DNA from 3 places in the Cupriavidus sp. 09_S30 genome. Region 1 is predicted to be linked to each of the others. Evidence: predicted binding sites of a transcription regulator. Region 1 holds the regulator's gene; each other region holds the start of a gene.
What was found. Region 1 encodes FNR, which switches genes on or off when oxygen is low (the NO sensors DNR and NnrR bind a similar motif). Its sites were predicted from a motif close to TTGATNNNNATCAA; they were not measured.
Positions count from the first base shown of each region.

Region 2: a site for FNR is predicted at 2,373-2,386, ahead of adhP (alcohol dehydrogenase AdhP). Genes of this name have one in related genera too.
Region 3: a site for FNR is predicted at 5,525-5,538, ahead of AC1Z3O_RS33885 (universal stress protein). Genes of this name have one in related genera too.

Region 1 is NZ_JBXOWI010000001.1:1,125,198-1,135,133, forward strand. It holds gene ccoO (cytochrome-c oxidase, cbb3-type subunit II) at 1-80, shown strand, start outside; gene AC1Z3O_RS05255 (cbb3-type cytochrome oxidase subunit 3) at 85-282, shown strand; gene ccoP (cytochrome-c oxidase, cbb3-type subunit III) at 279-1,193, shown strand; gene ccoG (cytochrome c oxidase accessory protein CcoG) at 1,243-2,697, shown strand; gene AC1Z3O_RS05270 (hypothetical protein) at 2,812-3,027, shown strand; gene AC1Z3O_RS05275 (hypothetical protein) at 3,024-3,269, shown strand; gene fnr (fumarate/nitrate reduction transcriptional regulator Fnr) at 3,351-4,076, opposite strand; gene AC1Z3O_RS05285 (sulfite exporter TauE/SafE family protein) at 4,156-4,923, shown strand; gene scpB (SMC-Scp complex subunit ScpB) at 5,524-6,579, shown strand; gene rluB (23S rRNA pseudouridine(2605) synthase RluB) at 6,584-8,497, shown strand; gene rimP (ribosome maturation factor RimP) at 8,743-9,231, shown strand; gene nusA (transcription termination factor NusA) at 9,228-9,936, shown strand, end outside.
Region 2 is NZ_JBXOWI010000002.1:566,866-576,801, reverse strand. It holds gene AC1Z3O_RS22765 (FUSC family protein) at 1-261, opposite strand, end outside; gene AC1Z3O_RS22760 (LysR substrate-binding domain-containing protein) at 804-1,697, shown strand; gene AC1Z3O_RS22755 (5'-nucleotidase) at 1,742-1,981, shown strand; gene AC1Z3O_RS22750 (YnfA family protein) at 1,978-2,295, shown strand; gene adhP (alcohol dehydrogenase AdhP) at 2,485-3,513, shown strand; gene AC1Z3O_RS22740 (hypothetical protein) at 3,574-3,816, opposite strand; gene AC1Z3O_RS22735 (phospholipase D family protein) at 4,065-5,666, shown strand; gene AC1Z3O_RS22730 (alpha/beta hydrolase) at 5,865-6,773, shown strand; gene AC1Z3O_RS22725 (penicillin-binding protein 1A) at 6,817-8,943, shown strand; gene AC1Z3O_RS22720 (arsenic transporter) at 9,057-9,936, shown strand, end outside.
Region 3 is NZ_JBXOWI010000002.1:3,059,517-3,069,452, reverse strand. It holds gene AC1Z3O_RS33915 (EmrA/EmrK family multidrug efflux transporter periplasmic adaptor subunit) at 1-873, shown strand, start outside; gene AC1Z3O_RS33910 (DHA2 family efflux MFS transporter permease subunit) at 947-2,515, shown strand; gene AC1Z3O_RS33905 (hypothetical protein) at 2,616-2,834, shown strand; gene AC1Z3O_RS33900 (hypothetical protein) at 3,117-3,362, shown strand; gene AC1Z3O_RS33895 (PAS domain-containing sensor histidine kinase) at 3,560-4,816, shown strand; gene AC1Z3O_RS33890 (response regulator) at 4,816-5,460, shown strand; gene AC1Z3O_RS33885 (universal stress protein) at 5,701-6,540, shown strand; gene AC1Z3O_RS33880 (CBS domain-containing protein) at 6,647-7,114, opposite strand; gene AC1Z3O_RS33875 (DUF1488 family protein) at 7,289-7,567, opposite strand; gene AC1Z3O_RS33870 (universal stress protein) at 7,564-8,052, opposite strand; gene AC1Z3O_RS33865 (hypothetical protein) at 8,482-9,006, shown strand; gene AC1Z3O_RS33860 (universal stress protein) at 9,017-9,472, shown strand; gene AC1Z3O_RS33855 (AraC family transcriptional regulator) at 9,572-9,936, opposite strand, start outside.

The DNA.
Region 1 (9,936 bases):
TGCAGGGCCTCGGCATCAACAAGCGCAACGTGCGGATCGACACGGCGACTGCCGGCGCCGGCGCGCCGGCCAAGGAGTGAGGCCATGGCCATGTTGAGCGCATTCTCGACCGTGCTGTCGATGGCCTTCTTCCTCGGCATCTGCTGGTGGGCCTGGTCGGCCGGGCGCCAGCGTGCCAACGAGGAGTCGGCCATGCTGCCGTTCGCCCTTCCCGACGAGACGTCCGGGCTGGGCGCGGACAGGCACGCGGATACCACATCTAGCAGGAAGATCAGTTCATGAGCGATTTCATCTCGGATTTCTGGAGCTACTACATCGGGGCGATTGCCCTGGTGGGCATCGCATGGTGCGTCTGGCTGCTGTTCTCCCAGCGCAAGGTGACCAAGGTAGCGGGCGCGGCCGACGATACCGGCCACGTCTGGGACGGCGACCTGCGCGAGCTGAACAACCCGCTGCCGCGCTGGTGGATGTGGATGTTCCTGCTGGCCTGCATCTTCGCGCTGGGCTATCTGGCGCTGTACCCCGGGCTCGGCTCCTACGCCGGCTTGCTGAAGTTCTCCACGCAGAGCGAGCTTGCCGCGCACCGGCAGGCGGCCGAGAAGCTGCAGAACTCGGTGTACGCCAAGTACATGAAGATGGACATCAAGCAGGTGGCGGCCGATCCCGAGGCACGGGAAATCGGGCAGCGGCTGTTCCTGAACTACTGCGCGCAGTGCCACGGTTCGGACGCGCGCGGCAGCCGCGGCTTCCCCAACCTGACCGACCATGACTGGCTGTACGGTGGCGAGCCCGAGACCATCCAGCAGACCATCACCAAGGGGCGCAACGGTGTGATGCCGCCGTTCGCCGCTGTCATCGATGCCAAGCTGGCCGGTGACGTGGCGCAGTATGTGCGATCGCTGTCCGGCCTGGCCTCCGACCCGATCCGGGCCGCGCGTGGCGAGAGCACCTTCAAGTCGACCTGCGCGGCCTGCCACGGGTCGAACGGCAAGGGCAACCAGGCGCTGGGCGCGCCCAACCTGACCGACAACACGTGGCTCTATGGCAGTTCGGAAGCCACGATCGTCGAGGGCATCCAGAAGGGCCGCAACAACCATATGCCGGCCCACGAGGAAATCCTGACGCCTGAGCGCATCCGCATGCTGAGCGCCTACGTCTGGGGCTTGTCCAACACGGCGGGAGCTTCTCAATGAGGATCTCGCATCGCGCCGCGCCGCAAGGCGCGTGCGCTGGAGCTAGGTAATGAATACGCCGGGGATGGAACCTCTGATCCGCAAGGCCGAGGCGTTAGCCTCGGGCGAGTCGGTTGACGAGGCGCTGTACGAGGTACGCCGCAAGATCTACCCCCGCTCGGTGAGCGGGGCCTTCTCGAACTGGCGTGTCTGGATGGTGCTGCTAACGCAGCTGATCTACTACGGCACGCCGTGGCTGCAATGGAACGGCCGCCAGGCCGTGCTGTTCGACCTCGGCGCGCGCAAGTTCTACATCTTCGGGCTGGTGCTGTGGCCGCAGGATGTGATCTACCTGAGCGTGCTGCTGGTGATTTCCGCGCTGGCGCTGTTCCTGTTCACAGCCATCGCGGGGCGCCTGTTCTGCGGCTACGCTTGCCCGCAGACGGTCTACACCGAGATCTTCATGTGGATCGAGCGGCATGTCGAAGGGGACCGCTTCGCGCGCATCCGCCTCGACAGCGATCCATGGAGCTTGCGCAAGCTGCGCCTGAAGGCGACCAAGCATGTGCTGTGGATCCTGGTGGCGCTGTGGACCGGCTTCACCTTCATCGGCTACTTCGCACCGATCCGCGAACTCGGCGGTGAGGTGATGCACCTGGCGCTGGGGCCCTGGCAGATCTTCTGGATGCTGTTCTACGCCTTCGCCACCTGGGGCAACGCCGGCTTCATGCGCGAACAGGTGTGCAAGTACATGTGCCCGTACGCCCGCTTCCAGAGCGTGATGGTGGACCGCGACACCTTTGTGGTCACCTACGATACGGGGCGCGGCGATCCGCGCGGCAGCCGTTCGCGCAAGGCCGACCATCGCGCCGCGGGGCTGGGTGACTGCGTCAACTGCAGCATCTGCGTGCAGGTCTGCCCGACCGGCATCGATATCCGCGACGGGCTGCAGTACGATTGCATCGGCTGTGGCGCCTGCATCGATGCCTGCAACCAGGTGATGGACAAGATGGAGTACCCGCGCGGGCTGATCCGCTACACGTCCGAGAACGCGATGCGCAAGGGCCTGACGGCCAAGTCGGCGCGCGCGCGCCTGCTGCGTCCGCGCGTGATGATCTACACAGCGATCTGGTTCGCGCTGCTGGCCGGCTTCGCGGTGTCGCTGATGTTGCGTACCCCGCTCAAGGTCGACATCATCCGCGACCGCGGCGCCCTCGGGCGCGAAGTGGAAGGGCGCTGGATCGAGAACGTCTACCGCCTGCAGGTGATCAACACCAGCGAGTCGCCGATGCGCATCGCCATCCGCGCGGACAGTGCCGAGCTTGGCCACATGACGGTGGAGTACGACGGCGTCATCGGCGAGATCGCGCCGACCTCGAACCGGCTGCTGCCGATTCGCGTGCGGGTGCCGATCGAGGAGGCGCGCCAGGGCACGCACAAGATCAACGTGACGGTGAAGGGCGAGGGTGAGCGCGAAGTCGAGATCAGCCAGTCGACCAGCTTCATCGTGCCGCGCGACCTGTAGCCTCGCGCAGGGGTAGCAGACAGGCAAGGGCGGCAGCACTGCCCTTGCCGAATGAAAGCAGTGAGCGTTTCCATGCAAGGACCCAGCCGACAACCGACTACGGAGGCCCGCTTGATGAAGCAACAAAGCAATCCCTGGTGGAAGGAACCCTGGCCGTGGCTGCTCATGAGCGGCCCGCTGGCGGCGATGGTGGCCTGTGGCTTCACCATCTGGCTGGCCATGAGCCATCCGGACAAGCCCATCGTCGAGGGCGTGAAGCAACATGGCCTGGTGGTGGAGCGGCAGGGGCCGCAACGGGCGGCGATGGCGCCGGCAGCGGGGCGGCCATGAGGGCGCGCTGGCTGATGTGGGTACTGTGGCCGGCCTTCTTGGTCGGCGGGCTGGCGACCGCGGTGGTGTTCTCGCTGGTGGACCCGAGCGACCTCAGCCTGTTCGGCCGGCCCATCGAGGCCTCGCGCGAGGCCGTCTATACGATCGGATTCCTGCTGGCGTGGCTGTTGTGCGCCCTGTCTAGCGCGTTGACGCTCTACACGATGCCGATCCGCCTGAGCGATACCGACGAACTGGAGTAGGCGATGACGGGCGCCGGCCGCGGGTGGCGCGATATGGCTTGCCGCGGGCGGCGGCCTGCCGCGCCTGCGGCGGTCGCCGCCTCAGCAGGCCTTGCCGTAGACTTGCTTGATGCCGGGCACGTCGACCAGCTTGACGTGGCGCTGGCGGATCTGGATCAGGCCGGCTTCGGCGAAACGGGAGAACAGCCGGCTGACCGTCTCGAGCTTCAGGCCGAGATAGCTGCCGATTTCCTCGCGGCTCATGCGCAGCACGAACTCGGTGGACGAGTAGCCGCGTTCGGACAGGCGCTCGGACAGGTTGACGAGGAAGGCGGCGAGGCGCTCTTCGGCGCGCATCGAGCCCAGCGTGAGCAGCATGACCTGGTCCTGCGTGATCTCCTTGCTCATCAGTCGCAGGAACTGCTGCTGCAGGGAGGGCACGTCGGCCGACAGTGTCTGCAAGTCCTGGAAGCGCATCACGCAGACCTCGGTGTCTTCCAGCGCCGTGGCATCGGAGGCATGCTGCATCTCGCCCAGGCCGTCGAGGCCGACGACCTCGCCGGGGAGGTGGAAGCCGGTGATCTGGGAGCGGCCGTCCTCCATCGTCACATGCGTCTTCAGCGTGCCGAAGCGCACGGCGTAGACCGCGCTGAGGGGCTCGCCCAGCCGATAGAGGGTCTCGCCCTTGTGGACTCGCACGCGCTCCTTGACCAGCGAATCGATCTTCTCAACGTCATTGCGATTCATGCCGACCGGTACGCACAGATGCCCCAGCGAGCAGGACGAGCAACGGGGCGACATTGCGGTGACGGGAATGGAATTGAGCAATTGGGGGCCTGTTTAAGTAAGCTGCGAGGGCACAATAAATGCATTTTACTGTGCGTAGCGATCTGAAGGGGAGTGAAAGTTGACTGTCGCAGTGTTTTTCAGCGTATTTCTGCTGGCCTTGCTGGGTGGCGTGCACTGCGCTGCGATGTGCGGCGGCATTGCGCTTGCCGTCGAGCAGCGGCGCGAGGGCATCCCCGTTGCAGTGCTGCGCAGGCCACGCGACTGGCTGTGCGAGCAACTGGCGATGCACGTGGGCCGCGTCTCTACCTATATGTTGCTGGGCGCGGCGCTTGGCGCGGTCGGCGCCGGGGCGTGGCGTGCCGACTATCTGCCCGTGCAGCGCGCGCTCTTCATTGCCGGCAGCCTGATGCTGGTGCTGTCGGGGCTCTGGCTGCTGGGCGGGCGCACGCCACAGTTCGCGGTTCTGGAGCGGCTGGCGGCGCGGGTTGCCGGCGGTGTCGCGCGAAGGCTGGGCGCCGCCACACGCGCGCGCCAGCCGGCCAGCACGCCGCTCGTGGCCGGCCGCGGGCGGCTGTTGCGCCGCTTCGGCATCGGCCTGGCGTGGGGGCTGGTGCCGTGCGGCATGGTCTATGGTGCGCTGGCCTTGTCGTTGCTTGCGGGCAACGCTTTGTCGGGGGGCTTGCTCATGGGCGTGTTCGGTCTTGGCACCTTGCCCAACCTGCTGATGCTGTCAGGCCTATCGGGCCTGTTGCGGCAGTGGTCGCGCCGGCCCTGGGTGCGCGCCAGCGCCGGCGTGGCGGTGACGGCATTCGGCGTGGCCGGTCTGGCCCGGGCCGCGGTCTTGCCGCACACCCTCGCCGAGCACGGTTTCTGCGTCGTCTTCTGAGCCGACACCGTGGTGGGTGGCCGATGCGGCTCGTGCCGGCCGAAGTGGCGGGCGCATCCCACCGACGGGGCGGTTGCAGCGCCGGCCCGGAATGCCATACAATCGGCAGAATTGCAGTATCGCGCTGGCGCAGCCGCGGTCTCGCCGGGCAGCATCACATGCTGGCCGGATTGCCTTGCCGGGCAGGATGCTCCTGGCGGCCGGGCCCCCTCGCAGCAAGCCACTCCGGTTGAAAAGATCCGGTTCAAAAGACCGGCTTGGCATTGTGTTGCGGGAAACGCGTACGCCGTGCGGTTGACTGCATCGTTCTTGCGGCCGAAAGGGTTCAGCCATTTCGTGCCATGTCGCTGCTCCAGAAGGGCAGCGCGACGCAAGAGGCCTTACGGTCGGCGCCGATGCCGGCGGCAGGGCAATTCTCCGCCGGACTGACCCGGCAACCCGAAGCAGAACAAGATGGGCGCGCGGCTTTCATGCGGATGGCATGCCGGCCGGCCGCACAATGAGATGGCGATGGCGCTTCGGCCTCGCTGAATCCGAAATTCCCGAAACCTCTGGCGTCTGCCGGAGGCAGGTGCAAAGACAGGCTGCACACATCCATATATGAATACCCAAGAGGCGAAAATCGTCCTCGAGACCGCGCTGATCTGTGCGCAGGAGCCCTTGCGTGTTGCCGACCTGCGCCGCCTGTTTGCCGATGAGGTGGGCGCCGATACCATTCGTGTGCTGCTGGAAGAGCTGCGCCAGGACTGGCAGCAGCGCGGCGTGGAGCTGGTGGCCCTGGCCAGCGGTTGGCGCTTCCAGAGCCGGCCGGGAATGCGGGAATACCTGGATCGCCTGAATCCGGAAAAACCGCCCAAATATTCGCGTGCGGTCATGGAGACGCTGGCCATCATCGCTTACCGGCAGCCCGTCACGCGTGGCGACATCGAGGAGATCCGCGGTGTCACGGTCAGCACCGAAGTGATCAAGCGGCTCGAGGACCGTGAGTGGATCGAAGTGATCGGTCACCGCGATGTTCCGGGTCGGCCGGCCCTGTATGCGACCACCAAGGCATTCCTGGACGATCTGGGGCTGCGCACGCTGGATGAACTGCCCCAGCTCGAGGATGCGCAGGCGCAGATTCAGGCCGCGCTGCTGGATCAGCAGGACATCGATTTCGAGGCGCTGGGCCAGGCTGCAGTGAACGTGGAGCGCGGGGCACTCGCGCCGGCCATGCTGGAAGGTGCGCCGGCCAGCGAGGCTGCCAACGCGCAGCAGGTGGCGCCGGAAGATGGTGCCGAGCCGATCGAGCCGCAGGGCGTCCCGGAGGCGCAGGCAGCGGACGAGGTGCTGGCCGCCGTGCCGCGGGACGCTGAGGAGGTCGCGGAAATCCAGGTCATCGAGCAACGACAGGCAATACAGCAGGTACAAGAAATACAACATCCCGAGACGCAAGCAATGGAAGGTGTGCAGCCGGCTGAGCCGCTGCGCGCCGAGGCGGGGCAAGCGGGGGCGCCGGACCAAGGTGCCAGCCCGCTCGCCGACGCCGAATCCCCACCCCCGGCCGACTCTGCAGCCGCACCCCTGAGCGCCCCAGCGGGCCAGGACGCGCCGGCCAACGATCTTCCGCTGGCCGACGGCGAGCGCGACGCGCGCGACGAGCGTCTGCCCAACTGAACCCATGCAACATCCGATTGTGAATACTTTGTCCGATTCTGTAGAGCAAGACGTCCGCCACGCGGACGCGCCGGGCAGCGATGCCGGCAGTGCGGCCGATCCTGGCGCATCCAGCGAAGGCGGCGCCCGCCGCAAGGGCTTGCGGCGCGGTTTGCGCAACCTGGTGGCAAGCCGCCGGCAGGCTGCGCAGGATCGCGAGGCCGGCCGTGCCGCGGCGCCGGAGGGTGGCGGCGAAGCCGCTGCAGGTGAACCAGCTCAGCCCGCTGCTGCGCAGGGTGGCCGGGCCACAGGGCGTGGCCGCGGCAGGCGCAAGGCGGTGGAGGCGGAGGCCGACACGGGCCGCGCCGTAGAGGCCGCCGAGCCGGCGCCTGGCCAGGAGGCCCAGCCGGCCGCCGGCCGCGAGGGTGGCGCGCGCAAGCGCAAGGGGCAGGGCCAGGGTCGCGGGGCGAAGCCCGTGACCGAGCAGGCCAAGGCAGGCGCCCGCCAGCAGGGCAAGGGCAAGGCGGCGGCCCAGCCGCGCCAGGCTGCTGCCAAGGGCGGTGCGGGCGCGGCGGGAGGAGCGAGCGGCGACGAAGTCTTCCGCTTCGTGATCTCCGACCAGTACGACCAGGAAGAGACCGTGGTGCCGCGCACCAAGGCCAAGCCGGTGCGCGAGCTGTCCGCGGACGACGATGCCCCCAAGCTGCACAAGGTGCTGGCCGACGGCGGCCTGGGTTCGCGCCGCGAAATGGAAGAGCTGATCCTGCAGGGCAGGGTGTCCGTCAATGGACTGCCGGCCCACATCGGCCAGCGCATCCTGCCGACCGACCAGGTGCGGGTCAATGGCAAGCTGATCGCGCGCAAGATCACCAGCAAGCCGCCGCGTGTGCTGCTCTACCACAAGCCGGCGGGCGAGATCGTCAGCCAGTCGGATCCGGAAGGCCGTCCCACCGTGTTCGACAACCTGCCGCGCATCAAGACCGGCAAGTGGGTGGCGGTGGGCCGGCTCGACTTCAATACCGAGGGCCTGCTGATCTTCACGACCTCGGGTGACATCGCCAACCGCTTCATGCACCCGCGCTACGGCGTGGAGCGCGAGTACGCGGTGCGCACGCTGGGCGAGCTGGCCGAGTCCGACCGCCAGCGGCTGCTGCACGGCATCCAGCTGGACGATGGCGAGGCCAGCTTCCTGCGCCTCGCGGACGCTGGCGGCGAGGGCGTGAACCGCTGGTATCACGTTGCACTGACCGAAGGCCGCAACCGCGAGGTGCGCCGGATGTTCGAGGCGGTCGGCTTGACCGTATCGCGCCTGATCCGCACCCGCTACGGCCAGTTCCTGCTGCCGCGCGGCCTCAAGCGCGGCCGCTGGCAGGAGCTGGAGGCCGAGGATGTGCGCACGCTGATGACCGGTATCGGGCTGAAGCTCCCGGGCAAGGGCGAGCAGAGCGGCAAGGGCGTGACCAAGGTGGGCAGCCGCAAGCAGCGCGAGGAAGCGGCACTGGCGGGCATGCCCATGCCTACCGGCATGGATGGCCTGCCGCGCTTCGAGCGGGCGGGTGGTGGCCGTGGCAATAGCGCCGGCCGGGGCCAGCCCGACCCGATGCAGACCTCGATGGGCTATATCAGCCACGGACCGACGTTGCTGACCTCCCACTCCAAGCTGGCCAGCGGTGTGAGCCTGCCAGGCTCGGCCACGCCCACGGGCGGCAACAAGGGCGGGCGGGGTAAGGGCGGCGGCGGCGCCGGCAGGCAGCAGCGTCGTGGTGAGGCAAACGGAAATGTGATGCCGAAGGCTGCAAAATCCGGCGGCGGCAATCGCGGGCAGCGCGGCGGCGGTGGCGGTGGTGGCGGTGGTGGCAATCGCGGCAGCAGCGGTGGCGGCAATCGCGGCGGCAGCGGCGGTGGCAATCGCGGTGGCAACCGCGGCGGTAACCGCTGATATGCCGTAGGCGGCACAGCGCCGGGCGGGCGCGGCCGCCTGTCCGGCCTTTTGCCTTTTGGACATAATCAGCGTATAATCAAAGTCTATTCAAAAGTGACATCCCCAGCGTGGGATGGGCGAATGATGGGCATTGCGCCCATTTTTTTTGGCCCATCCGGTTTCTCTCCGTCTGGGGTGTGGCGGTCCGGCGCGGCTGGTGCGCGGTCCGTCGTAGTGTTTGAAGGCCATTACTCGGGAATACAGTGCATCTGGCAGATTTGATCGAAACCACCCTGAACGGCATGGGGTACGAGCTGGTCGAGCTCGAACGAGCCCCGGCGGGATTGCTGCGCGTGTACATCGATCAGCCTGAGACGGGCATCGTCATCGAGGATTGCGAGAAGGTCAGCCGTCAGTTGACGCACGTGCTGGCGGTCGAGAATGTCGACTATGAGCGCCTCGAGGTGTCGTCTCCGGGGCTGGACCGGCCGCTGAAGAAGCTGGCCGACTATGTCCGCTTCGTGGGCGAGCAGGCCAGGGTCACGCTGCGCCTGCCGGTCGACGGCCAGAAGAATTTCGTCGGCGTGCTGCAAGCGCCCGCCGGCGAGCCCGGCGCGGAAAAGATCGGCCTCGAGTTCGAGGGGAGGAATGGTCCCTCGCTGCTGGAATTCACTGTATCCGATGTCGATCGCGCGCGCCTGGTGCCGGTGATCGACTTCAAAGGAAATCAAAGAAAAGGGAACAAGCAATGAGCCGCGAAGTTCTGTTGCTCGTCGATGCGCTTGCGCGTGAGAAGAACGTCGACAAGGATGTGGTATTCGGTGCGCTGGAGGCCGCGCTGGCCTCGGCCACCAAGAAGCGCTTCGAGGAAGACGTGGACATCCGTGTCGCGATCGATCGCGAGTCTGGCGAGCACGAGACGTTCCGCCGCTGGCTCGTCGTTCCCGACGAACAAGGCCTGCAGGAGCCGGACAAGCAGATCCTGCTGTTCGAGGCACGCGAGCAGAACGCGGACATCGAGCTGGACGACTTCATCGAAGAGCAGATCGAGTCGGTCGAGTTCGGTCGCATCGGCGCGCAGGCCGCCAAGCAGGTGATCCTGCAGCGTATCCGCGACGCCGAGCGCGAGCAGATCCTGAACGACTACCTGGATCGCGGCGAGAAGATCATGACCGGCACGGTCAAGCGCGCCGACAAGAAGGGCCTGATCGTCGAGTCCGGGCGTGTCGAAGCGCTGCTGGCGCGCGACCAGATCATCCCGAAGGAAAACCTGCGCACCGGTGACCGCGTGCGCGCCTACATCCTGAACGTCGACCGCACCGCGCGCGGCCCGCAGATCGAACTGTCGCGCACCGCGCCCGAGTTCCTGGTCAAGCTCTTCGAGAACGAAGTGCCTGAGATGGAGCAGGGCCTGCTGGAGATCAAGGCGGCGGCACGCGATCCGGGCGTGCGCGCCA
Region 2 (9,936 bases), on a different contig from region 1:
GGCCATCAGCAGCACCGGACCGTTAACGAGCAGCGGCACCGTCACGACGGCAGCGCTGGCGCCCAGCAGCGTGCCGAGCACGCGGTAGGCCGCCTTGGAGCGCGTCGCCCCGGTCAGCGGATGGGAGACAAAGTAGACCGTAGCCATCGCCCAGTAGGGGCGCGGCAAGTCCATGGACAGCGCGATATAGAGCGCCAGCATCGCTGCAAGAAAGGCCTTCAGCGAAAAAAGCCACTGCCGGGCACTCGGCCAGCCAGCCATGGTGACGAACCTATTGTCTTGGAGATGGGGTGGGGGCGCCGGACCGGCTGCTGCGTTGGCAGCCGGCCCGTGCGGGCAGCTTGGCGCCAGGTAGGCGCCAAGCTGCCGGAAACGTCGTCAAAGGGTGCTGGCGGCCTTGCCTTGCTTGCCGCGGCCGGACGCTGGCCGGGCCGTGCGCCGGGTTCCCGCCCGGCGCGCCGCATGGGCGCTGGCGCCGTCGAACCTGGCCAACCCGCTGGGCAACTCATTGGCGCGCGCGCCGCCCAGGGGGACAATGCAACAGCCCGCTGCAGCCACGATGGCGACGGCTGTCGCAACGGTGGCGGAACGCGCATGCGCACGGATCATCATCTTGCTTCCTTCGATTCACAAAAACCGGGTGGCCGCGCGCCCTGAGCGACAAGAATGTGGCGAGGACGGCGGTCCCGCCGCAATCGGGAGGCGGCACCGGCAGAAGCGAAGTGTAGCCAAATACCCGACATTCTCAGAATGATTTAAAATTACACATCGCATTCGTTTTTTTCATACAAAGGTGGTGTCCCGTGCCCATGGATATCCGCGCCCTGCGCTATTTCGTCGAAACCGCGCGGCTCAAGAGCTTCACGCAGGCCGCCGCCTCCCTGTTCGTCACCCAATCCACCATCAGCAAGATGGTGCGCCAGCTCGAGGATGAGGTCGGCCAGCCGCTGCTGATCCGCGAGGGCAAGCAGGTCAGGCTGACCGATGTGGGCCGCGTGGTCTATGAACGCGGCCAGGAAGCGCTGGGCGTGGTGCACAGGCTGCAGCTCGAGGTGGCGGACCTGTCCTCGCTCGGGCGCGGCCAGTTGACGGTAGGCATCCCGCCGATGGCCAACCTCTTCTTCTCGCCCGCGGTCAGCGAGTTCCGCCAGCGCTACCCCAACCTGGAACTGCGCCTGGCCGAACACGGCGGCCACCTGGTGGAGCAGCAGATCGCCAGCGGCGAGCTGGAAGTGGGGGCCACGGTGCTGCCCGGCGACAGCGGCCTGGCCCTCGCCTCGCGCCAGTTCGCCAGTTATCCGATCTGGGTGGCCGGGCCGCGCAAGGCCAGCTGGGCCAAGAGCAAGACCGTCACGCTGGAGGCCCTGCGCGACGAGCCGCTGGTGCTGCTCAACGACGATTTCTCGCTGACGCGCAAGATGCGCTCGGCCTTCCTGGACGCGCGCATCGAACCGCGCATCGTGGCGCAGAGCGGGCACTGGGACTTCCTCGCCTCGATGGCCGCCGCCGGCCTCGGCACCACCTTCCTGCCGCGGCCGCTGCTGGCCAAGCTGCATATCCAGGACCACCTGGCGGTGGCGCGCCTGGTCGAGCCCAACGTGGACTGGGCGCTGGCCCATATCTGGCAGCCCGAGCGCTACCTCTCCCACGCCGCACGTGCCTGGCTGGAAGTCTGCAACGAGGTGCTGGGCGCCTGAGGCGGGCAAGGCCGGGCCCGGGCTTACCCGTATACTGCTGGGCCATGGCCTACGATCTCAACGACAAGCTCGTCATCGGCATTTCCTCGCGCGCGCTGTTCGACCTCGAACAGGCGAACGCCATCTACCAGAACGCGGGCGTGGCGGCCTATGCCGCCTCCCAGCGCCAGCATGAAGACGCGTCGCTGGCGGCCGGCACGGCCTTCCCGCTGGCCGGCCGATCCCTCGCGGCTGCCGGTGCCGATGGGGCGCATAGAGCGGATGGAGCGAAGGACACGCCGTGAAGACCGCCCTGCTCTACCTGCTGACCGCCTTCGCCGAGATCGTCGGCTGTTACCTGCCATGGCTGTGGCTGCGCCAGGGCGCCACTGCGTGGGTTCTGGTGCCCGGCGCGCTGGCGCTGGCGGCCTTCGCCTGGCTGCTAACGCTGCACCCCGCCGCATCGGGCCGCGTCTACGCCGCCTACGGCGGCGTTTACATCGCTGTGGCCATCCTGTGGCTGTGGCTGGTGGACGGCATTCGCCCCAACCCTTGGGACCTCGCCGGCGCCGCCGTCGCCTTGACGGGGATGGCCATCATCGCCTTCCAGCCGCGCTGATCCCGCCTGCCGCCCACGCGTCCCGCGCGGGACGGTCCTGGCCGCGCTCCGCCGCCATAGCGCGGATCCCCGCCCGCTTGATCCAGCGCAAGTCCCTGCGGCAAGGGCGTGCCATCATCGACTGATCCCGGCGGCGGCGGCCTGTACTGCCGCGCCCCGGCCCTTTTGCCCTTGCTATGAGGAGTCGACATGACAGCGATGATGAAGGCCGCTGTGGTGCGCCAGTTCGGCGCGCCGCTCGAAATCGATGAGGTGCCGGTGCCGGAGCCGGCGCGCGGGCAGATCCAGGTGAAGATCGAGGCCTCGGGCGTCTGCCACACCGACCTGCACGCCGCGCAGGGCGACTGGCCGGTCAAGCCTACGCTACCCTTCATCCCGGGCCACGAGGGCGTCGGCTACGTCTCGGCGGTGGGTGCCGGCGTGACGCGCGTCAAGGAAGGCGACAGAGTCGGCGTGCCCTGGCTGTACAGCGCCTGCGGCTATTGCGAGCACTGCCTGCAAGGCTGGGAAACGCTGTGCGAGAAGCAGCTCAATACCGGCTATTCGGTCAACGGCGGCTATGGCGAGTACGTGGTGGCCGACCCCAACTACGTGGGCCTGCTGCCCGACAGCGTGGATTTCGTCGAGATTGCGCCCATCCTGTGCGCGGGCGTGACCGTCTACAAGGGACTGAAGGTCACCGACACGCGCCCCGGCCAGTGGATGGCGATCTCGGGCATCGGCGGCCTGGGCCACGTGGCGGTGCAATATGCGCGCGCGATGGGACTGCGCGTGGCGGCGATCGACATCGATGATGAAAAGCTCAAGCTGGCCGAGAGACTCGGTGCCGAGGTGACGGTCAACGCGCGCAACGTGGATCCCGCCGCCTTCCTGCAGAAGGCCATCGGCGGGGCGCACGGCGCGCTGGTGACTGCGGTGTCGCCGCAGGCCTTCTCACAGGCCATAGGCGTGGTCCGGCGCGGCGGCACCATTGCGCTGAACGGGCTGCCGCCGGGGGACTTCGCCACGCCGATCTTCGACGTGGTGCTCAAGGGCATCACTATCCGCGGCTCCATCGTCGGCACGCGCAGCGACCTGCAGGAGGCGCTGGAATTCGCCGCGCACGGTGCGGTCAAGGCCACCGTGTCGACCGCGCCGCTGGAGCAGATCAACGATATCTTCCAGCGCATGCGCGCCGGCCAGATCGAGGGCCGCGTGGTGATGAAGATGTCAGCCTAGTCCTCTTCGCGGAAAGCAGCGGCCCTGCGGCGAGGCGGGGCCGCCCTTTCAGCACAGCCCTCAGCGTTTGCCGTCGAGCAGGTCGTTGAGGATCTCGTCGAAGTTCTGCTGTGCGTCCTCGAGCGTCTGCAGGGCCGCGTCGAAGGTCTGCAGGGCCAGTTTCGAGGGCTTGCCGCTGCCATCCGGCGGAAACTGCGATTGCAGCGCGTTGAATGCCACCTGCACCTGCCGCGTTGCGCTGACCACGCGCTCCATCGCCTGCGCTTCTTCCGCCCGTGCCTGGGCTGCGTTCTGCTCTTCCATCCCGTTCACTCCATTGCGCGGCCAGCGGGCCGCATCGTGCGATACATCGACCATCGTACAGGACACATCAAGCCTCGGCAGGCGGGCGCCCTGCATGTGCCCGCCACACGGCCATGCGGCGCCCACCGCGCTTTCCCTTGCGCTATCCTTAGCCAGGTTCCGCGAGGCCCGGCGACTCTGCCGGGCATCACGCACACCCCGTGCCTATCCGACATTTTACCGATCCGCTTCATGAGCACGCCAATCGCATGCATCGCGCCGCCCTCCGCCCCGCCCTCGCCGCCTGGATCCGGGCATCGGTGCTGCCATGCCTGTGCGCGATCCTGCTCGGAGGCTGCGCATTGCCTGCGCTGAAAGACAGGCCGCCATCCACCGCCCTGCCGCAGGAGCAGGCGCGCGCGACGCCGCTGGGCCGGGGTGTCGCCGCGCTGGTGGCCGCACATCCGGGCGAAAGCGGCATCCATCCGCTGGCCAACGCCCACGATGCCTTCGCGGCCCGCATCCTGCTGGCGCGCGCCGCCGCGCGCACGCTGGACGTGCAGTACTACATCTGGCGCGGCGACCTGACCGGCACCTTGCTGCTGGAGGCCCTGCACGCCGCCGCCGAGCGCGGCGTGCGCGTGCGCCTGCTGCTGGACGACCACGGCACCGATGGCCTGGACCCGGTGCTGGCCGCACTGGATACGCATCCGAACATCGAGGTGCGGCTGTTCAACCCGTTTCCCCTGCGCAAGCCCAAGATGCTGGGCTACCTGACGGACTTCTCGCGGCTGAACCGGCGCATGCACAACAAGTCATTCACCGCGGACAACCAGGCAACCATCGTCGGCGGGCGCAATATCGGCGACGAGTACTTCGGTGCGACCAACGACGTGCTGTTCGCCGACCTCGACGTGCTCGCCATCGGCAGCGCCGTCGACGCCGTCTCCGGCGAGTTCGACCGCTACTGGGCAAGCGCCTCCGCCTACCCGGCGCGCCAGCTGCTGCCGCCTGCCAATGCCGCCCAGCTGCAGGACCTGGCCGCACAGGCCTCGCTCCTCGAGCACGACCCGGCGGCGGCGGCCTACATGCGCGCGCTGCGCGAGCTGCCGTTCATCCAGGCGCTGGTGCAGGGCGAGCTGGCGCTCGAGTGGGCCCCGACGCGCATGGTCAGCGACGATCCGGCCAAGGTGCTGGACAAGGCCGCGCCCGAGACGCTGCTGCCGCACCAGCTCAAGGACATCATCGGCCAGCCGCAACAGCACCTGGAACTGGTGTCGCCCTACTTCGTGCCCACCGCCACGGGCGTCGAGGCCTTCGGTGCGCTGGCCAGGCAGGGCGTGCGCGTGCGCATCCTGACCAATGCGCTGGAAGCCACCGACGTCGCCGTGGTGCACGCGGGCTATGCCAAGCGGCGCAAGGACCTGCTGCGCGCCGGCGTCGAACTCTACGAGATGCGCCGCGCGGCCGGCACCGGTGGCGGGAGCGGCGCAGGCGCCACGGATGGCCGCCAGCCCGGCAAGGGCAGCTCCGGCAGCTCCGGTTCCAGCCTGCATGCCAAGACCTTCGCCGTGGATAACGAGCGGGTCTTCGTCGGCTCCTTCAATTTCGATCCGCGTTCGGCCAGGCTCAATACCGAGCTGGGCTTCGTCATCGACAGCCCGGTGCTGGCCGGGCGCCTGGCAACGCTGTTTGACACCGCCATGCCCGCCGAAACCTATTCGGTCCGGCTGGACGACAGCGGCAAGCTGCAGTGGACCGAGCAGACCGATGGCCAGACGGTGCGCCACAGCACGGAACCGGGCACGACGCTGTGGCAGCGCCTGTCCGTCTGGTTCCTGTCCCTGCTGCCGATCGAGCCCCTGCTGTAGCCGCGCGTGCGACGCCGCGGCCGGGGGGCATGGCACGGTCTGCGGCGCGGCGCACATGAGCCCGCATCCGCCGTGCGCTGTCGCACCTCTTCGCCGACGGCTATGTCCTAAGCTCCACGGTAGAGAGGCACGGCATGTCCGCCCGCACAGCGCCTACACTAGCGATTCCGCCCCCAACGTCCGCATTACCATCCCGCCATGACGGCCCCGCTTCGCTCCTTGCCGCTGCTCGTGCGCACAGCCTTGACGGCCACCCTGCTGACCGCGAGCGGCTTTGCCTTCTATTGGACCTACCTGACGCTGAACCAGGACCGCCTGATGTTCGACGCGCGCCGGCGCCCGCCGCGCGGCACCCTGCCCGAGGGGGTGTCGCTGTATGCGCACGAGGTGCCGGGCGGCATGCTGAGCGGCTACATCTACCAAGATATCGCGGCTGGCGCCGTGCGCGACCTGCTGTTCTACCTGCCGGGGCGCGGCGAGGACGTGCTGGACACCATGCAATTCCTCAAATGGCTGCCGCCGTACATCGCTTTTGCCACCTTCGATTACCGGGGCCTGGGCCATTCCGACGGCCAGCCCTCCGAAGTCTCGGCGGTGGCCGATGCCAGCCAGTTCCTGCTGCACCTGCGGCGAGCCTTTCCGCACACACGCGTGCATGTGGTCGGGCGCAGCCTGGGCACCGGCGTGGCGATCCAGCTTGCCGACCTGCAGGACTTCGAGAGCCTGCAGCTGATCACGCCGTACGACACGCTGATCGAGCTGGCGCGCAAGCGTTTCCCTCTGGTGCCGATGCGCCAGCTGATGCGCCACCATTTCAATTCCCTGGCGCACTGCGGCAAGGTGATGCAGCGCACCAAGGTATTGCTGGCCGAATCCGACAACGTGGTGCCGCACGATTGCTCGGAGCGCCTGATCGCGGCCTGGCCCGGGAAGGTGGCGCGGCAGATGGTGCCCGACACCAACCACTACACCATCATCGAGCGGGCCGAAACCTGGCAGGCCCTCAGCGAGTTCGCGCTGGAGTCGGATGAGGACGACGCGCCCGCGGCAAGCGAGATCGACGCGCCAGGCACGGCCCATGCGCGCCTGGGCGCAGATGCGGCGTGAGCGTCACACGACCGACGGCCGGAGCGCACGGTAGAATGCGCGCATGAAACGAATTGCAGCAAAAGCAGTTGGCGCCGGCCTGGCGCTGGCTGCGGCCGGCGTCCTGCTGGGCGGGTTCGCCGCCGTTCTCAGCCTTGGGCAACTCCCCTCCGTAGATGCACTGCGCGACTACCGCCCGGACGTGCCGCTGCGCGTCTATACCAGCGATAACGTGCAGATCGGCGAATTTGGCAACGAGCACCGTGAGTTCATCCCCTTCGAGCACATGCCCAAGCGGATGACCGAGGCCCTGCTCGCCGCCGAGGACGACCAGTTCTACCAGCATGCCGGCGTCGACCTCGCTGGCATCGCGCGGGCGGCGCTGGCCGATATCGGCGAGGGCTACGCGCAGGGTGCGTCCACCATCACCATGCAGGTCGCGCGCAACTTCTACCTGTCGCGCGAGAAGACGCTCGCACGCAAGTGGTACGAGATCCTGCTGGCCTGGAAGATCGACCGCACGCTGTCCAAGGACCGCATCCTCGAGCTGTACATGAACCAGGTCTACCTGGGCGAGCATGCCTATGGCTTCGGCAGCGCCGCGCAAGCCTACTTTGGCAAGCCGCTTGACTCGCTGTCGCTGGCCGAGACCGCGATGCTCGCGGGGCTGCCCAAGGCACCGTCGACCATGAACCCGGCGGTCAACTATCCGCGCGCCAAGCGCCGCCAAGAGTACGTGCTGGGCCGCATGCTGGCGCTGGGCAAGATCACGCCGGCGCAGTTCGCCCAGGCCAAGGCCGAGCGCGTGGCGGTGGTCGACAGCGAGGGCGGGCGCTTCGACGCGCACGCTGAATACGTGGCAGAACTGGCGCGCCAGCTCGCGCATGAGCGTTTCGGCGACGCCGCCTACACGCGCGGCCTGAACGTGTACACGACGGTGTCTTCGGTGCGCCAGACGATGGCCTACGACGCGGTGCAAGCAGGGCTGGAGCGCTACGCGCGACGTCATGGCGGCAAGGGACCGGTGCCGCAGGCCGCGCTGGTGTCGCTCGATGCCAAGACCGGCGCGATCGAAGCCATGGTCGGCGGCTCCGACTTCGGCGTCAGCCGCTTCAACCACGCGACCCAGGCCCAGCGCCAGCCCGGGTCCACCTTCAAGCCCTTCATCTACTCGGCCGCGCTCGAGCGCGGCGTGTCTCCCGGCACGCTGATCAACGACGCGCCGCTCGACGCCGGATCGCGCTGGCAGCCGGGCAACGATGACGGCCGCTTCCTCGGCCCGATCACGGTGCGCCAGGCGCTGGCCGACTCGCGCAACCTGCCTGCCATCCGCACCCTGCAGACCATCGGCATCCCCTATGCTGCCGACTACGCCAGCCGCTTCGGCTTTTCACCCAAGCGCCTGCCGCGCTACCTGCCGATGGCGCTGGGCACCGGCTCGACCACGCCGCTGCGGCTGGCCGCCGCCTATGCCGTATTCGCCAACACCGGTTACCGCGTGGAGCCCTACCTGATCGACCGCATCACCGACGGCCAGGGCAATGTGGTGTACGCCGCCGGCCAGGACGAGCCGGAGCCGCAGCGGGTCATCCCCGCGCGCAATGCCTTCGTGATGGACAGCCTGTTGCGCAGCGTGGTCGACAACGGCACCGGCAATGCGGTGCGGCACTATCTGCGCCGCGAAGACGTGGCGGGCAAGACCGGCACCACCAACGAGGCCATCGATGGCTGGTTCGCCGGCTACGCCGCAGACGTGTCCACGGTTGCCTGGATGGGCTTCGACGACAACCGCAGCCTGGGCAGCCACGAGTTCGGCGCCACCACGGCGCTGCCGATCTGGGCCGCCTACATGGAAGGGCGCCTGGCCGGCGTGCCAGAGTCCGCGCAGACGGCCCCCGTTGACGTGACGCGCGTGGGCGGCGAATGGATCTACGCGGAGAACGCCGACGGCAGCCACGGCATTGCCTCGCTCGGCTTCCCGCCGCCGCAGCCTGCCGCCGCGGCCGATGGGACGGTCGGCACGGACGGCAACCAACCGGCCGGCGCGCAGGCGGAACAATTGCCGACGGCCGCACCCGCCAACGCGAATGGCGGTGTCGGGGAGCAGCCCGCCGGCCGCACCGCCGGCACCACGGTCGCCTTGCCGATGCCGGCTGCCGGGCCGGCACGGCAGCCGGCAGCCCAGCTATAGCCCGCCGCTGCCGACGCGGCCCGCGTGAAGGGGCGACGCCGGCGGCAGCGATGGCGTAATACGAACAAACCAAGCGAACAAGATAAAGAAGGATCCCGCGCACCGGGCACAGGATGGCAAACATATTCTCGAGCATCACCTTGATCTGGTGCGTGACCATGCTGGCGACCGCCGGCGTGCTGCTGCGGCCCTTCCGGCTGCCAGAAGCCTTCTGGGCGGTGGCTGGCGCCGTGGTGCTGTGCGCCACCGGCCTGCTGGCCCTGCCCGCCGCCGCCGCGGCGGTGGCCCAGGGCTGGGACGTCTACCTGTTCCTCGCCGGCATGATGCTGATCGCCGAACTGGCACGCAAGACGGGCCTGTTCGACCATGTGGCGGCGCTCGCCGTGCGGCACGCGCGCGGTTCGGCGCAGCGGCTGTTTGTGCTCGTCTACGGCTTCGGCACGCTGGTCACAGTCTTCATGTCGAATGACGCCACTGCCGTGGTGCTGACACCGGCCGTGCTGGCCGCCGCGCGCGCGGCCAGGCTGCGCCGGCCGCTGCCTCACTTGTACGCCTGCGCCTTCATCGCCAATGCCGCCAGCTTCGTGCTGCCGATCTCCAATCCGGCCAACCTGGTCGTGTTCGGCGAACGCATGCCGCCGCTGGCAGGCTGGCTGGCGCGTTTCGCACTGCCATCGGCCGCCGCCATCGCCGTGACCTTCGCCGTGCTGTACTGGACCCAGCGGGAAGCGCTGCGCGAGCCGATCGCGGATGACGTGCCCGTGCCCCCCTTGTCGCGCCAGGCCCGGCTGACGGCGCTCGGCATCGCGCTGACCGGGCTGGGGCTGCTGGCCGCCTCGCACTACGGCGTCCCGCTGGGCTGGCCGACCTTCGCCGCCGGCGCCGCCACCTTGCTGCTGGTCTGCGCCTCGCGTCCGGCCCTGCTGCTGCCAGCGTTGCGCGAGGTCCCCTGGAGCGTGCTGCCGCTGGTGGCCGGCCTGTTCGTGCTGGTGG
Region 3 (9,936 bases), on a different contig from region 1:
GCCGCGGAAGACGTGGACCACGCCCGCGATGCCGTCAAGAGCGCGGAAGCCGCGCTCGAGACCGCGCGCCAGCAGCTTGCCTCCAACCACACGCTGACCGACCAGGCCACCGTGGCCGACCATCCCAGCGTGCTCGCCGCCGCGGCCAAGGTGCGCGAGGCCTACCTTGCCAATGCCCGCAATACGCTGCCCGCCCCGGTCACCGGCTATGTCGCGCGGCGCTCCGTGCAGGTTGGCCAGCGCGTGGCCCCCGGCAATCCGCTGATGGCCATCGTGCCGCTCGATGGCGTCTGGGTCGATGCCAACTTCAAGGAAGTCCAGCTCAAGCACATCCGCATCGGCCAGCCGGTCGAACTGCATGCTGACCTGTATGGCGGCAAGGTGACCTACCACGGCAAGGTGGTCGGCTTCTCGGCTGGCACCGGCAGCGCCTTTTCGGCCCTGCCCGCGCAGAACGCCACCGGCAACTGGATCAAGGTCGTGCAGCGCCTGCCGGTGCGCATCGCGCTCGATCCGGCGGAGCTGCGCGCCCATCCGCTGCAGATCGGGCTGTCGATGATGGTCGACGTGCAGACGCGCAGGGAAGGCGGCTCCAGCGTCGCTGGCAGCGGTGGAGCGATCTACCGCACGGCCTATCGCACCGATGTGTTCCAGCGCTATGGCGAAGAAGCCGATCGCGAAATCGCGCGGATCATCGCGCAGAACCGCAATGGCTCGGGCAGCTCGGGCGGTTCGGAAGCGGCGGTCGAGCATACGGCGCAGCAAGGGGAGAAGTCCCGGCAACAGCCCGAGGGGCGGCGCGAGGCCCAGATGGCGGGTAATGCGTCAGCGCATCGCGCTGCGCAGCCGGCCCGCGAGACTGCCGGGACCTGAGGACACCGCACTGCCGTCCCGCCTCGCCCATTTAGCTGACAGATCAGATATCAGATTTTAGCTGGAGCGCATCATGCCATCCCAAGCCCAGACCTCGCCCGCGCCAGCACCAGCCTCGCTCACCGGCAGCAAGCTGGTGATGGGAAGCTTTGCCGTGGCCCTGGCCACCTTCATGAACGTGCTGGACTCATCGATCGCCAACGTTGCGATCCCGACGATTTCCGGCAACCTCGGCGTGTCGGTGGATGAGGGCACCTGGGTCATCACGTTGTTTGCCGCCGCCAATGCCGTGGCGATCCCGCTGACTGGCTGGCTGACCCAGCGCGTGGGCCAGATCCGCTTGTTCGTCGGCGCCATCCTGATGTTTGTGCTGTCATCGTGGCTGTGCGGCATGGCGCCCAACCTGACCGTGCTGCTGGCCGCGCGCATCCTGCAGGGCGCGGTGGCGGGCCCGCTGATTCCGCTGTCGCAATCGATCCTGCTGTCTTCCTACCCCAAGGAAAAAAGCGGCGCCGCCCTGGCCCTGTGGTCCATGACCGCCACCGTCGGCCCGATCGCCGGCCCGGCCCTGGGCGGCTGGATGACCGACAGCTACTCGTGGTCATGGATCTTCTACATCAATGTGCCGGTCGGCCTGTTCGCCGCGGCCGTCACGTGGGCGATCTATCGAGACCGCGAAACGCCGACGCACAAGTTGCCCATCGACCTGGTCGGCCTGGCTTCACTGATCACCTGGGTGGCATCGCTGCAGATCATGCTCGACAAGGGCAAGGACCTGGACTGGTTCAGCTCGCCGGTCATCATCGGCCTCGCCATTACCGCCCTGCTCAGTTTCCTCTTCTTCGTGATCTGGGAGTTGACGGAACCGAATCCGATCATCGACCTGCGCCTGTTCAATGGCCGCAACTTCCTGGCCGGCACCGTGGCCATCTCGGTGGCCTACGCCGTGTTCTTCGCCAACCTGGTGGTGCTGCCGCAGTGGATGCAGCAGTACCTGGCCTACCCCGCCGTCAATGCCGGGCTCGTGACCGCGCCGCTGGGCATCTTTGCCGTTCTATTGGCGCCGGTGCTGGGCAAGATCCTGCCCAAGTCGGAACTGCGCGTGCTGGCCACACTGTCCTTCCTCGGCTTTGCCGGCGTGTTCTTCATGCGCTCGGAATACACCACCGGCGTGGACACTTACACACTGGTACTCCCCACCTTGCTGCAAGGCATTCCGACCGCGCTGTTCTTCGTCCCGCTGACCGCGATCATCCTTTCAGGCCAGGCGCCCGAGAAGATTCCGGCCGCCGCCGGCTTGTCGAACTTCGCCCGGGTATTCTGCGGTGCCGTGGGCACGTCCCTGGCCACCACCGGTTGGAACAACCGCGCCGTGCTGCACCATGCCCGGTTGGTGGATCAAGCCGGCCCGGACAACCCGCTGTATGGCGCCGCCCTTCATTCGATCCAGTCGACCCTGGGCTTCACCCCCGAGCAGGCTGTCGCCTACTTTGAGCGCAGCCTGAACACGCAGGCGATCATGCTCGGCCTGAACGATATCTTCTGGATCTCGGGCGTGATCTTTGTCGCCATCGTGCCGCTGATCTGGCTCACCAGACCTGTCAGGGGGGCGGCATCCGACGCCGCAGCGGCGGCGCACTGAGGGGCTGCATCAAGTGCGCGCGCGAATCGTGCTAATCGTGCTGGCGCCCGGCACGGACGAGTCGGCACGCAGGCCATCCTATCGCCTTCCGGAGCCGCCGATGTCGCAGAGCACCTTCTTCTTCACAGCCAGGACGAGAATCTGCCGTGCCTCGTACCGGCTTGCCGGCGCGAGCTGGCAGGGCGCGTCGTTCCTCTCGGACGTCGCGCTTCAGACGATGACGGCATCCCTGGTGGGCGGCATGCTGCTGATGGCAGCGGCATGCTCGATGTATGCCATTGCCATGGCGCTGTTTCACATGGACGGCATCCCGCGTTAGTTGGTACGGGATGCCGTCATGCAACCGGCGCCCCCACCGCGGACGGCGGCATCTCCGGCGCGGCATTGGGCCGCGCGCAGCCGAACGCAGGCCGGCCCGGAACAACGGCATGCTGGCCGGAGTCTAGACTTGAATCAGTCGACGGCCTCTGCCAGGCAGCTGTCGCTCGGCTCGGCTCGGCGCATGGGCATGCGCTGTGCAGGCATGGTGCGATCCGGAATGGTTCCCGGATGGCCGTCATGCCACCGTCTGGAGCCTGGTCTGCTGTTGTCTTGTTAAACCATGAAAACGGATCCACGCAGCGAAGCCGCCAGGGGCATCGGTCCGTTGCGGATGCTCGAGGAGCTTGCGCTCGCCCTGCTCGTGCTGGCTAGCGTCGGCGTGGCATGGCTGGTGCTCAGTCCCGCCGGCCGGGACTGGCTGGCAGGACTCACGCCGCTCGAGAAGCGCTACCTTGGGGCGTTCTTCATGGTCGCCGGCATCCTCGGCGCATGGGTTTGCACGCGCCGGTTGCGGCGGATCGGCTGATCATCCGGCTCCCCCGGGACTGAGGCAGCCAGCCTGGGTTCGGGCAGGCGTGCAGGCTGGTCGGACGCCGAAGTACGTGGGGGCGCACTTTTCGCCGTGGCGGGCGGTGCCGTCGGCCGAAGGAGTTCCCAAGTCGGGAAAAGTCTCCTAACGTTGATCAATCGCCTGGACCGTCACCGCCTCAAATCGCCAACGGAATGCCGCGCGGCTCGAGAGCCTATCCCTCTGGCACTGCCTGCCGTACCGCCCTGGTGCTGTTGCTGGCGTGCGCTGCTGCGGTCGCCGCCTGGAAGCGGCCGGGGCGGAGCCGCCCGCGCGCCCTCCCTGCCGATGGCGCGGACGCCCGCGCCGATGTGCAGGTCTACGGGGCCGTCGAAAGCGAAGCGCGTCTTGCCGGCATCATCCGTTCGTCGATGGAGGCCATCATCACCGTGGACGAGCAGCAGCGCGTCGTACTCTTCAATCCGATGGCGGAGACCCTGTTCGGCTGGAAGGCGGGAGATGCGCTGGGCCGCCCGCTTGGCGACTTCATCCCGCAGCGCTACCGTGCCGCGCATGAGCGGCACGTGCGCCGCTTCGGCGTGACCGGCGTTTCCGAGCGCCAGATGGGGCAGCAACGCACGCTCTATGCCTTGCGGCGCGACGGCGTCGAGTTCCCGATCGAGGCCTCGATCTCGCAGACCCCGGATGGTGGCGGAAAGCTCTATACGGTGATGCTGCGCGACACTACCGAACGCGTGCTGGCCGAGCAGGCGCTGCGCCGATCGCGTGAAGAGCTGCAGCAGCTCTCCGACAGCATCCTCGCGGCGCGCGAGGAGGAGAAGCGCCGCATCGCGCGGGAACTGCACGACGATCTCGGCCAGCGCTTGAGCGCGCTCAAGATGGATCTCGCGATGCTGGCCGGCGACCTGCGCGAGGCCGGCGCCATAGACTCCGCCGCCGGGCCGATCGAAGCGATGCACGCTGTCATCGACGAGACGGTCAGCTCGGTGCGGCGCATTGCCGCTGACCTGCGCCCCGCGCTGCTCGATGAACTGGGCCTGGTGCCGGCCATCGAGTGGCTGGCGAAGGACTTTTCGACGCGCTATGGGATCCAGGTCGAGCCCCACACGATCGGCGATGAGATCGAGGTGCCGGAACGGACCGGCACCGCGGTCTTCCGCATCGTGCAGGAAGCACTCAATAATGTGGCCCGTCACGCCGGCGCGTCGGCCGTCGACATATCGCTGGAGCGCGCCGGGGAGTGGTATCAGCTGACTGTCTGCGACAACGGCCGCGGCTGGGACGGGACGATGCCGGAGCGCCCGAAACGCGTGTCCTTCGGGCTCCTGGGAATCCGCGAACGCGCCAGGCTGATCGGCGGCAGTGTTGCCATCCCGCCGTCGCCAGGGCAGGGTTTCTGCCTGATGGTGCGCTTTCCCGCCACGACGCCTGGCGCGGAGGAGGGCCATTGATGATCCGGGTCATGATTGCCGACGACCACGCCGTGGTTCGCGATGGCCTGCGCCACATCCTGGAGCGGGCCGGAGGATTCGAGATCGTCGCCGAAGCGGCGGACGGCACCGAGGTGCCGAAGCTGGCGCGTGAGTGCTGCGCCCAGCTCATCCTGCTGGATCTCTCCATGCCCGGGCGCAACGGGCTCGAACTGATCCGGCAATTGCGGGCGGAGCAACCCGCGCTGCGCATCCTGGTGCTGACGATGCACGCGGAGGAGCAATACGTGATGCGCGCATTCCGTGCCGGCGCGTCGGGCTACCTGACCAAGGAGAGCGCCGCGACCGAACTGGTCAACGCCATCGCCAAGGTTGCCGGCGGTGGCACCTATGTGAGCCAGGCGATGGCGGAGAAGCTCGCCGCCGGCCTGCAGGAAGGGAACGAGGCGCCGCACCTGCGGCTGTCGGACCGCGAGATGGAGGTGTACCGGCATCTGGTCGCCGGCGAGGCGCTCACCGAGATCGCGGCGTCCCTGTGCGTGAGCGCCAAGACGGTCAGCACCTACAAGATGCGGATCATGGAAAAGCTGGAACTGGGAAACGATGCCGCCCTGGTACGCTACGCGATCCGCCATCGCCTGTTCGACGAGGCGGACGATCTCTGACATGCGCGCCGTGCTGCGGCGCAGCGCTGCACAATCCGCGATAGGCGAACCGGGCCGCCGCTATTCGATGGGAATCAAAGGCCGCGATTGCGCGCGGCCTTGCGCTGGGTCAACCCGCTCGCAAGGCTGGCGGCTACAGTGAAACGGCGCGTGCCGGCAGCGATGCCGGATCCCGGCGCATCCATCGGCCGCCGCCTGCCCTTGGCGCACCCGACCCACTGTCCATCCTGGAGCCTGACCATGCGCTATTCGTCCGTCATGGCGCTGCTCGACAGCAGCCGCAGGGCGTATCACCGCCTGGAGATCGCCACGCGGCTCGCCGCGGCGCAGAAGGCGACCCTGATCGGCCTGCCCTTGCTGCCGCAGCCGGATCCGGCCTTGGCCTTGCGGCGCCAGCAGGACCGGGAATTCATGGAAGCGCTGGCGCAACGGCGCGCGGAGGCCGTCAGCCAGATGCGCCATGCCTTCGAAGGAGCGGCGGACGAGTCGCCGGTCGAGGTCGAGTGGCGCGCCCAGCAGGGCGCTCCGCTCGACGTGGTGCAGCGCGAGGCATGCATGGCGGACCTGATTGTCGCGGGCCAGTACGACCCCGGCGACGGCGATTCCTGGGTCACCGAGAAGTTCGTCGAATCCCTGCTGCTGAGTTGCGGCCGTCCGGTCCTCGTGGTGCCTTACACAGGGCGGTTCGCCAGCACCGGCGCTACGGTGATGCTGGCCTGGGGCGGCACGCGCGAATCGACGCGCGCCATGCACGACGCGGTGCCGATCCTGGCGCAAGCGCGAGCCGTGCACGTTGTCTGCGCGCCGCATGCCAGCGGCACCGGCCACGAGCGCGAAGCGCCCGGCGAGCATGCCGTGGACTACCTGCGCCGCCAGGGCATCGAGGCGACGCTCGAGACGCTGCCCGGCGTGACCGACCAGGCGCTCGGCGAGCTGCTGCTGTCACGCAGCGCGGACCTCAGCGTTGACCTGATCGTGATGGGTGCATACGGACATGCCCGGATGCGGGAGGTGGTGCTGGGCGGCGTCACGCAGACCATGCTTGCCGCGATGACGGTGCCGGTGCTGTTCTCGCACTGACGCGCAACGCGCGGTCTCCCACGCCGCAGCGCCGGCCCCGCGGTGCCGCCGTGCTGGCGGGCTGGATGCAGCATACCGCGCCGGCCTGGAGCAGTGGGCCCATAGACTAGAGGCGGAACATCGCACTCATGCCGTCGCTGCCATCTCCTTCGCGCTCGCGCTGCAGCACATTGGTCAGCATGCCGATGTCCGCGCCAAGGGAGCGCACCGCGTCGTCCAGTGAAAGGATGCCGACCACGGTGGAATCGCCTTCCTTGACGGCGAGCCGGCGCACGCCATGCGCCAGCATTCTGCGCAAGGCATCGCTGACAGCCGCATAGCCTTCGGTGGCAATCACGCCCCTGGTCATGACGGCGGAGACGGGCGCATTGCCGCAGGCAGGCTGGTCCGCGAGCCCGTGCACGACCAGGTCGCGGTCGGTGACCACGCCGAGGATGCGCTGGTAGGGGCCGTCCTTCTCGGTAACGAACAGCATCTTGGCATGACGATCGCGCATCAGCCGTGCGGCCTCGTGCAAGGTACAGGACAAGGGCACGTGATGCACCATGCGGGAACACACTTCGTCGACTCTCATTGGCGGCTCCTGTCATGCAGGCCTGCAAGCCAGTTCACTATATGAGCGCCGGACCGCCCTGCCTTGATCGAGCGCAAGGGCTGGGCACATGCCGCATGCATCAATGTGCCGCGTGCGTCCGTCGTGGCCGGCCCGTGTGCCGGACCGCGCTCCGGCCTGCCACCGAGGCCGCTCTCAGACCGGGAAACGGAAATGACCGCTGTGCAGGACGATGCGGTGCGCGTCGGTGATCTCGAACAGCGCCCGGGCGACGCGCTGGATCTCCTCCTTGTTGTCCTGGAAGGCGACGATCAAGTCCTCGGCCCGGCAGGATCGCGCGCCGAAGTGATCTTCCAGCGCTTCGGCCGTGATCGAGTAGCTGGCGGGCTGGCCATCGACGTCCGCCGCGCAGTCCAGGGTGGGCCCCGCCGCACAGTAGGCCGGCGGCCGGTGGGAGAAGGCGATCCGCTTCACGATGGCGTACCTGGGGCCGCCGGGACGTCTGTGGCTGGCTGGCTCTCGCGCACGAGCAGCACCGGCACATCGCATTCGCGCGCCAGGCTTTCGGCCACGCTGCCCAGCAGCAGGCGACGCAGGCCGTGCCGCCCATGCGTGCCGATCACGATCATCTGCGCGCCACCGTCTTTGGCCGCCTGGCGGATGGCGGAGGGGATGTCGCCCTGCGACAGCATGTCGTTGACGAGCCGGGTGTCGGTCGCCACCCCAGCCGCGCGCGCGGCGGCGGCCGCGTTCTTCAAGAGTTCTTCGCCGGCGGCGACACGCCGCGCGCCCAGTTCGTCGGTGTCGACGTATCCGAGATCGCGCTTCAGGTAGCTGTTGTCGATGACATGGACGATTTCCAGCCTTGCCTTGGAAGACGAAGCCAGCGCGATCGCCTCCTGCAGTGCCCGGCTGGCACAGCTGCTCTCGTCGAGGGCCACCAGGATGGTTTGGGGCATGATATGGGCCTCCTTCGCTTGCACGCCGCTAGTATTCTGCGCCTGTATCGATGGCATGCCGAGGGGCTGCGCCATCGCCCAGGGGGGCGGGCACGCCACACCGCTCATCTCGCCACCGCATGGCTTCCAGTTTGGATTGCCGGTGGCGTTCCGGCTTGACCTGGATCAGCGAATCCTGCGATGTCCAGGGACGGCGAGGTCGCAGCGCCACAGCGCAGATGCATCGATGGGTGGCTCGCCGCGGCCTCGGGAGCGGCGGCGCGGCCACCTCGTGCACCGCGGCAGCATCTGCCGGCCCGGCGAACTTGATCCTGGCCAATCCGGGGCGTTGCAGGTCGACTAGGCTCAAGGCGTAGGGCGGGCCGCGTCGGCCCGCGCTACCCGACTGGGCGGGGGCTCCATCATCTGCCTTCCATCGAGGAGAGCCACATGCGCGCATCCACGTTGGCATTGAGCCTGTCTTGCGCCGCGGCCCTCTGGGGGGCCGCCGATGGTCCACTGCTTGCGCAGGAAGTGAGCGCCGCGCCGCCGGTCCAGCACCAGCATGGGATTGCGTATGTGTCGGGCGGCGTCGGCCGCGACGAAGCCGTCGCAATCCGGCGCATGGCGCCGCGGTTCAATGTGCGCATGCACTTTCTCGACAGCGCAGGCGGCGGCGCTCTCTCCGATGTCTCGGTGACGGTCTTCGACGCCCGGCGGCAGATCATCCTGCTGGCGCTGAGCGAGGGGCCTTTCCTGTACATAACGCTCGCGCCCGGCAGCTACCGCACCGTCATCCGGTATGGCACGGCACTCGAATGCCGCAGCATCCGCGTGCAGGCTGGCGGCCACCGGGTCCACCTGCTCGTGCGTTTCCCGGCGGAGTTCGAGGAGGGGGAATTGCTGGCCGGTCCACTGGAAGTCGGTGCGGTCTGCGGGCACGCGCCCGCATGCTGTGGCGGTACCCATCGATGAGGAGCACCCCATGTATCGAAAGATCCTTCTCGCGGTCGATGGCGGCCACGCCTCCCGCCTGGCCACCATCGAGGTGGCTGCGCTGGCCAAGGCCATGGACGCGGCGGTAGAGGTGGTCTATGTGGTCGATGACCGTGAACCGCTGTTCGAAGTCGCGTACCTCGACCGCAACGAACTTTTGCGCTGCATGGCCGAGCTCGGCCGGGGTGCCTTGCGCGCTGCCGGCGATGTGCTGGCGGCGGCCGGTGTCTCCTGCACCTTGGTCCTCGCCGACAAGTGCGTGAAGCCAGGGCGGATCGCGGAAACGATCGTGGCCAAGGCCGAGGGCTGGGACGCAGACCTGATCGCAATGGGTACGCACGGGCACCATGGCATGCAGCGGGTGCTGATGGGCAGCGTCGCCAGCAGCGTGCTGATGCAGTGGGATGGTCCCGTGCTGCTCACGCGCAGCGGCGTCGACGATTGAGATGGCGCCGTGGTGCGGCCGGCATCCCGAGCGCAAGCGCACACAACTTGCTGTGACGACGCTGTTGAATCCTTGCGGGGCGATGGCGCCGCGCTTCCCTCAGTGCACTTGCTGCGAACGCTCGGCAACGCGGCCGACTCCCTGCGTCCGCCATGCGACGGGCGGCACCCCGAACTGAGCGGAGAACCAGCGCGTGAATGCGCTCGGCGAGCCGTAGCCGAGCAGTTCGGATACGCGCAGCAGCGAATAGCGCGGATTCTCGACATAGCGCCTGGCCAGTTCGCGGCGCACTTCATTGAGGATGCCGGTGAAGCTCTCGCCGGCATCGTCGAGCTGGCGCTGCATGGTGCGCAAGCTCAGCCCCAGTCCCTGGGCCACCGCTTCACAGGTGGCACGGCCCATCGGCAGCATCAGGTAGATGGCACTGCGCACTTCGTGGCTGATCGAGCGCTCGCCGGCTACCG